Regions from separate parts of the Streptomyces sp. NPDC060035 genome, predicted to be linked through region 3. Evidence: riboswitches for the same ligand, from Rfam matches in the RefSeq annotation. Region 3 holds a riboswitch; each other region holds the start of a gene.
The links. A riboswitch is a leader RNA that binds a small molecule or an ion and turns the genes downstream of it on or off. The one in region 3 is predicted to bind cyclic di-AMP.

Region 1: another riboswitch for cyclic di-AMP. It lies ahead of ACFWBQ_RS35360 (NlpC/P60 family protein); the one in region 3 lies ahead of ACFWBQ_RS00385 (peptidoglycan DD-metalloendopeptidase family protein).
Region 2: another riboswitch for cyclic di-AMP. It lies ahead of ACFWBQ_RS13625 (transglycosylase family protein); the one in region 3 lies ahead of ACFWBQ_RS00385 (peptidoglycan DD-metalloendopeptidase family protein).

Annotation. Positions count from the first base shown of each region.
Region 1 covers NZ_JBHWVO010000040.1:16,227-18,481, forward strand. Annotated here, with positions in the region: gene pcrA (DNA helicase PcrA) at 1-983, opposite strand, end outside; cyclic di-AMP (ydaO/yuaA leader) riboswitch at 1,241-1,401, shown strand; gene ACFWBQ_RS35360 (NlpC/P60 family protein) at 1,400-2,255, shown strand, end outside.
Region 2 covers NZ_JBHWVO010000007.1:109,072-111,326, forward strand. Annotated here, with positions in the region: gene ACFWBQ_RS13625 (transglycosylase family protein) at 55-747, opposite strand; cyclic di-AMP (ydaO/yuaA leader) riboswitch at 748-918, opposite strand; gene ACFWBQ_RS13630 (transglycosylase family protein) at 1,209-2,180, opposite strand.
Region 3 covers NZ_JBHWVO010000001.1:78,748-81,002, forward strand. Annotated here, with positions in the region: gene ACFWBQ_RS00380 (SGNH/GDSL hydrolase family protein) at 1-69, opposite strand, end outside; gene ACFWBQ_RS00385 (peptidoglycan DD-metalloendopeptidase family protein) at 239-1,165, opposite strand; cyclic di-AMP (ydaO/yuaA leader) riboswitch at 1,170-1,328, opposite strand; gene ACFWBQ_RS00390 (tyrosine-protein phosphatase) at 1,748-2,255, shown strand, end outside.

The DNA.
Region 1 (2,255 bases), on a different contig from region 3:
ATGGTCGCGCCGCGGAAGGCGTAGATCGACTGGTCCGCGTCACCGACGACGCACAGCTCGCCCGGGGCGTCGGCCTCGCCCGCCGGACCCACCAGCTCGCGTACGAGGGTGTACTGCGCGTGGTTGGTGTCCTGGTACTCGTCGACCATGACGTGCCGGAAGCGGCGGCGGTAGTGCTCGGCGACATCGGGGAACGCCTGGAGCAGGTGCACCGTCGTCATGATGATGTCGTCGAAGTCCAGGGCGTTGGCCTCGCGCAGCCGTGCCTGGTAGAGCGCGTAGGCCTGGGCCAGCGTCTTCTCGAACCCGTCCGCGGCCTGCCCGGCGAAGGTCTCCTCGTCGATCAGCTCGTTCTTCAGGTTCGAGACCTTCGCCGTGAACGACTTCGGGGGGTAGCGCTTCGGGTCGAGGTCCAGATCGCGGCAGACCAGCGCCATCAGCCGCTTGGAGTCGGCGGCGTCGTAGATCGAGAACGACGAGGTGAAACCGAGGAGCTTCGACTCGCGGCGCAGGATCCGCACGCACGCGCTGTGGAAGGTCATGACCCACATGGCGTTGGCGCGCGGTCCGACGAGCTGCTCGACACGTTCCTTCATCTCGCCCGCGGCCTTGTTCGTGAAGGTGATCGCGAGGATCTGCCCCGGGTGCACCCCGCGCTCGGCCAGCACATGCGCGATCCGGTGCGTCAGCACCCGGGTCTTGCCCGAGCCCGCCCCGGCGACGATGAGGAGCGGGGAACCCGCGTGCACGACGGCGGCCCGCTGCTCGGTGTTCAGCCCGTCGAGCAGCGCGGCGGAGTCGATGACGGGGCGCGGGGCGCCGTCGCGATAGTAGGCCTCGCGCGCCGGCGGGGGCCCGTCGAAGACACCCCCGAAGAGATCCTCCGGCACCGCTTCGGGTGCGTGGTCCTCGGGGGGTGGCGGGGGGCCCTCGTCCGCTTGCTGGAGGCCGGTCAGGAAACTGTCGTCAAAGAGGCTGCTCATCGCCTGACGAGTCTAGGCCGCCGCACCGACACCCCGGGGCCGCATTCCGCACGAGGACCCGATCCGTGCGCGCACGGAGACGGATCACCCACGGTGCGTAGGAATTCGGCGGCTCTTCCCGCCGCGGGACCGGGTAATCCAGAAAGGTCACGAAAATGTATCGGGCATATCGAACATCAACCTTCACAGGGACACCACGGGTTGGCTAGCGTGCTCCGACGGGTGACCCGTACCCCCTTGAGGCGAACCACGCCGCGCGGGCACCCCCGCCGAATCCGTCACTCCCGAGCGGGAGTCCGGAACCGGGGACCCACACGCAGCACCGGGGTGAATCGGTCCGTCCCGCTGGACCGTAGGGCAGCCTTCCGTTCCGCCCGAACCCGACAGCTAACCCGGTAGGCGGTCCACGGAAGGAGATGCCGGCCTTGGCGTCGCATCGCAAGCCGCGCACCCGTATGCGCACCACCACCCCTGCCGTCGGGCTCACGACGGCGGCGCTCGCCTCCGTCACCCTGCTCTCCACACAGAGCGCGACGGCCGCCCCGGCAGCGCCCAAGCCCAGCATCGAGGAAGTGCAGAAGAAGGTCGACAACCTCTACCGGCAGGCGGGAACAGCGACCCAGCAGTACAACATGGCGAAAACCGCCTCCACCCAGCAGCGCTCCAAGGTCGACGCGCTCCTCGAGGCTGCGGCCAAGCGCGCCGACAAGCTGAACGAGACGCGCCGGGAACTCGGCAACTACGCGGCCGCGCAGTACCGCAGCGGTGCGATCGCCCCCACCGCGACGTTCTTCCTCGCCGACGACCCGCAGTCCTACTTCGACCAGGACCAGCTGATGGCGCGGATGACCAGCCAGCAGCAGAAGGCGGTCGCCGACTTCCGTACGCAGCAGAGCGAGGCGGCGACCAAGCGGGTCGAGGCGACGAAGAGCCTGCAGACGCTGACCGAGTCGCAGACCACGCTGCGCACCAGCAAGCAGCAGGTACAGAGCAAGCTCGCCGAGGCACGCACGCTGCTGTCGGAGCTGACCGCCGAGGAGAAGGCGCGGCTCGCGGAGCTGGAACGCAAGAAGGAGGCGGAGGCCGAGCGCAAGGCGGAGGAGCTCGCGCGCCAGCAGGCCGCCGCCGCGAAGGCGGAGGCCGACCGGGCGGCCGAGGAGGAGGCCTCGCAGGGGGAGGCGGACACCGGAACCGGCACCGGCTCCGACAGCAGTTACGCGTCGAAGGCGGACAAGGTGCTGGCCTTCGCGCGGGACCAGATCGGCAAGCCGT
Region 2 (2,255 bases), on a different contig from region 3:
CCGCCGGACACCCTTCTGCGGTCCTGAGGTCCTGCGGGGAGGAGAGACCCGGGACTACTTCAGGTGGAGCTGCTGACCCGGGAAGATCAGGTCGGCGTCCTCGACGATGTCGCCGTTCAGCTTGAACAGCTTCTGCCAGCCGCCCTTGACCTTCTTCGCGTCGGCGATCGTGCTCAGGGTGTCGCCGGCCTTCACCTTGTACTCGCCGTCACCCTTCTTGACCTTGTCGCCGGTCGGGGTGGTGACGGTCTTCGAGGCCTTGGGGGCGGTGCGCTTCTCGCTGCGCGTGGTGGGCTGCTCGGCCTTGCGCTCCGGCTGGGCGGCCTTGTCGGCGCTCGGCGCGGAGCCGGTGTCGACACCCGGGTCCACACCGTCGTTGGTCAGGCCGCCGGCACCGGCGCAGGCCCAGGCGCCCGGGCCCTGCAGGTCGAGAAGCTTCTCGGCGGCGGTGATCTGCTGGGCCTTGGAGGCCAGGTCGGCGCGGGCGGCGAACTGCGTACCGCCGGCGGCTGCCCAGCTGGACTGCGAGAACTGCAGACCGCCGTAGTAGCCGTTGCCGGTGTTGATGGACCAGTTGCCACCGGACTCGCACTGGGCGACGGCGTCCCACGTGGCGACGGAGGCGGCGGAGGCGCCGGTCGCACCCATCAGCGGAACGGCGACGGCGGCACCGGCGACGCCGGCCAGGGTGGCTATACGGACGGCCTTGGACGGGCGACGGTGCTTGCCCTTGCTCGAAAGCAGCATGGTTCTCCTCACCGACGCCTACGAGGTGAGCTGTCGGGTTCGGGCCTGTGAGTTGCCCGGTCGCTCGCACTGGCGAGCGACTTCACCCCGAGCCGGTCCTCACCCGTCTTCCGACGGCCGGGTCCGGCACTTACCTGGGTCCCCCGCTCCTGCCTACGGCGCTTTACGCGTCAGTCCCCTTCGGCCGACGGCAGGATTCGGCGTGACGGTCGAAGGTGCCCGCGGTGCGAGCGGTTCCGACCGTAAACATAGGCAACCCCCACATTCAAAGATGGACATCACGGACAATCAGCCCTTACCCGCAACCCGCGAAGGACCGTTTCCGCAGGTCGGAGGCGTCACCGGCGAACCGGGCGGACGAGAAGCGTCAGTTGACGCAAAGAGACCCATGTCTCACTTACGCATAAGTGGACATAGGCCTCTGAACTGCCCCCGATTTTGGGGTGTTTTCCCGAATTGGATCAGTTACCCGTAGCGGCTTCCGCGCCCGCCCCGGCGGTCTTCTCGCCCGCCTGGAGGCCCAGGTCGAGGCCCAGGTCGAGGTTCTGCCCGGGAAGGATCAGGTCCGGGTCGGAGCCCAGCTCGTCCTTGTTGGCCTCGTAGAGCGCCGTCCAGCCGCCGGGCAGCTCCTGGGAGTCTGCGATCGCCCAGAGGTTGTCGCCCGCGCGGACGGTGTAGGTCCCGGCGCTCCCGTCGGCACCCTTGCGCGCCTCGGCGTCACCGCGCGATGCGTGCCGGCCGGAGTCGCGCCCGTCCTCCGAGCCCGTACCGGCGCTCGCCTCCGGGGCCGGTGTGCCGCGGTGCTTGCCACCCGGCGCTCCGTTCGAGGCGTCAGAGGTCTCGGACGCGTCGGGCGAGGGAGAGGCCGAGGGGTCGGCCGCATTGGATCCGGTCGACTTGTCGGCTTCGCCGGTTTCATCACCCTTGTCGCTCGCGCCCTTGCGCGTCTTGTCCGACGCGCCGGGCGAAGAGGTGTCCGACGCGCCGCCGGACGGGGTCGCGGTGTCCGACGGCTCGGTGGTCGGCTCACTGCCCGGGTCGACACCCGGCAGCGTGCCGTCCAGCGCGAGCCCGGAGATCACCGCGCAGCTGGCCCACGCCGTCACCCCCGTGTCGCCGAGCACCTTCTCCGCCACGGATATCTGCTGCGAGCGGCTGGCCAGGTCGGCGCGGGGCGCGAACGCCGTGCCGCCGTAGGCCGACCAGGTGTCCTGCGAGAACTGCAGGCCGCCGTAGTAGCCGTTGCCGAGGTCGGCGCTCCACATGCCACCGCTCTCGCACTCTGCGACCCGGTCCCAGGTCGAGGCGTCGGCGGCGTGCGCGCCGGTCGCGCCGAGCAGCGGGATGGCGATGGCCGACCCTGTGACGCCTGCGGCGACGACGATGGCGGGTGCCTGCCGAGGGCGACGGTGTCTGCCGTTCGCGGAGCCCATGGGATTGCCTTCCGTGTGACTGACGTGTGGCTGGTGAGTCGAACGGTGAACCTAGCCGCACTCGAACGTGTGTCA
Region 3 (2,255 bases):
GAAGCTGTCGCCAATCGCTGCGTACGACCCGATGGTGCCTCGTTGTCTGTTTCTCGAATCGTCTGCCACAAGCGCACATCCTGCACCTTCGAATGTGACTTACGCGACCGTAATAAGGGGTTGACGGGTGGTGAGAAAGACCACCCGGTCAGGTTTTGGTAAAGCCGGAATAAGCAGAGGGGCGGTGCGCCGCCGCGCACCGCCCCTCTCGAGCTGACTACCGAGCCGTCCGACTGCGTCAGATGGAGACGCCGTGCGAGCGCAGGTAGGCGATCGGGTCGACGTCCGAGCCGTAGCTCGGGCCGGTGCGGACCTCGAAGTGGAGGTGCGGGCCGGTGGAGTTGCCGGTGGAGCCGGAGAGGCCGATCTGCTGGCCGCCGGTGACGGTCTGGCCTGCCGAGACGCCGAGCGACGACAGGTGGGCGTACTGGGAGTACATGCCGTCGTCGTGCTTGATGACGATCTCGTTGCCGTACGCACCGCTCGAGCCCGCGGAGACCACGGTGCCCGGACCGATCGACCGGACGCTGGTGCCGGAGGCGGCCTGGAAGTCGGAGCCGGTGTGGTAGCCGCTGGACCAGCTGGAGCCGGCGACGCGGTACTGGGTGGAGACACTGGCGTTGGCCACCGGAGTGGTGTAGCCGGAGCTGTTGCTCTCCGAAGCGCCGGTGGAGTCAGCGGTGTTGGCGGCCGTCGACGTCTTCTCGGCCGGAGCGGAGGCCTTCGGGGCCGGCTCCGCCTTCGAGGGGGCAGCCTTGGAGGGGGCGGACTCCGTGGCGGAGCCGGTTGCCTTGACCCCGAGGGTCAGCTTCATACCCGGGAAGATCAGGCTCGGGTTGCCGCCGACGACCTCTCGGTTGTCCTTGTACAGCTTCTCCCAGCCGCCCTTGACCTTCTGGTCGGCTGCGATCTTCGCGAGATAGTCGCCGGAGACCACGGAGTAGGTCTTGGGGGCGCTCTGCTTCTTGGCCACGGAGGCGGCCGGCGCGTTGTGCGCCGCAGCGGCGGCCGCGGGCTTGGCGGCAGGCGCGGACTGCTCCGCGGCGTGGGCACCGGTGGCGCCGAGCAGCGGCAGGGCGAGGACGGCGCCGCCGGTCCCTGCGGCGAGGACGCCGCGGGCGATCGGGTTGGCCTTCGTACGACGGTGCTTACCCTTTGCGGGCATGGGGAATTCCTCTCCGGCGCCTGCGAGGTGAGCTGTCGGGTTCGGACTGGAGATGCCCGGCCGCGCTGGACGCGACTTAACCCCGAGCCGTTCCGGATCCCTCCGGTCGGCGGCTTACCTGGTTCCCCCGCTCCTGCCACACGTGAGTCGGTGCGGATTCCGGGCGGCGGCAGGATTAGGCGTTCCGTCCGGATTGCGGTGACCGTAAGCGAGTCGGGACGCCGGGAACAAGCCATCGATTGCGTTCCGGAATGAGCGCTTCAATTCCGGTTCCGAATTCCGGTCACACTCCGTGGATTACGGATCTTGGCTTTCCGCGCGGCGTATGGATTACCTCTCGGCAGTTTCGCCACACACCGTCACGGATATGATCCCGCTCACCTGCCGCCTCCCATCTCCGGTGCAAGCGGGGCATGTTCCGCTAAATGCACCAATACGGACATGTCATGCCCGCCACCCCGCAGGCACCCCGACCGGAAAGCATCGGAGGCCGAGACGATTGCCTGATGAATCCATGTCGTATCGTCGCGGGCGTGCCCCCGTCGGCGAGCGGCGCCGGCGCCAGACACTCCAGGAGTCCTTGTGACGCAGCAGCTGCCAGAGGTTCCGTCGACAGACGCCGAGCTGACCGGTGTCCGCAACTTCCGCGACGTGGGCGGTCTCCCGACCACGGACGGCGGCAGGGTGCGGTACGGGCGCCTCTACCGCAGCGGTCATCTGGCGCACGCCACCGAGGCGGACACCGCGTTCCTGGCCGGCCTCGGCCTGCACACGGTCTTCGACTTCCGCAACGCCGCCGACCACAAGCTCGACGGCCGCGACGTGGAACTGCCCGGGGTCCGGAATGTCAGCATTCCGCTCTCCGACCCGGCCGACGGCGCCGAGTTCTGGCGACTGGTACGCGACGGCAATATCCAGCAGTTGCGATCGATCCTCGCCGACGGCAAGGGGACGGTCCGCATGATCGCGTCGTACCGGTCGATCATCACGGACCGCACCGCGGAGCACAGCAGGGTGCTGCACGCGCTGGCCGAGGACAGCGTGCCGGCGCTGATGCACTGCGCGGCGGGCAAGGACCGGGCGGGCCTGT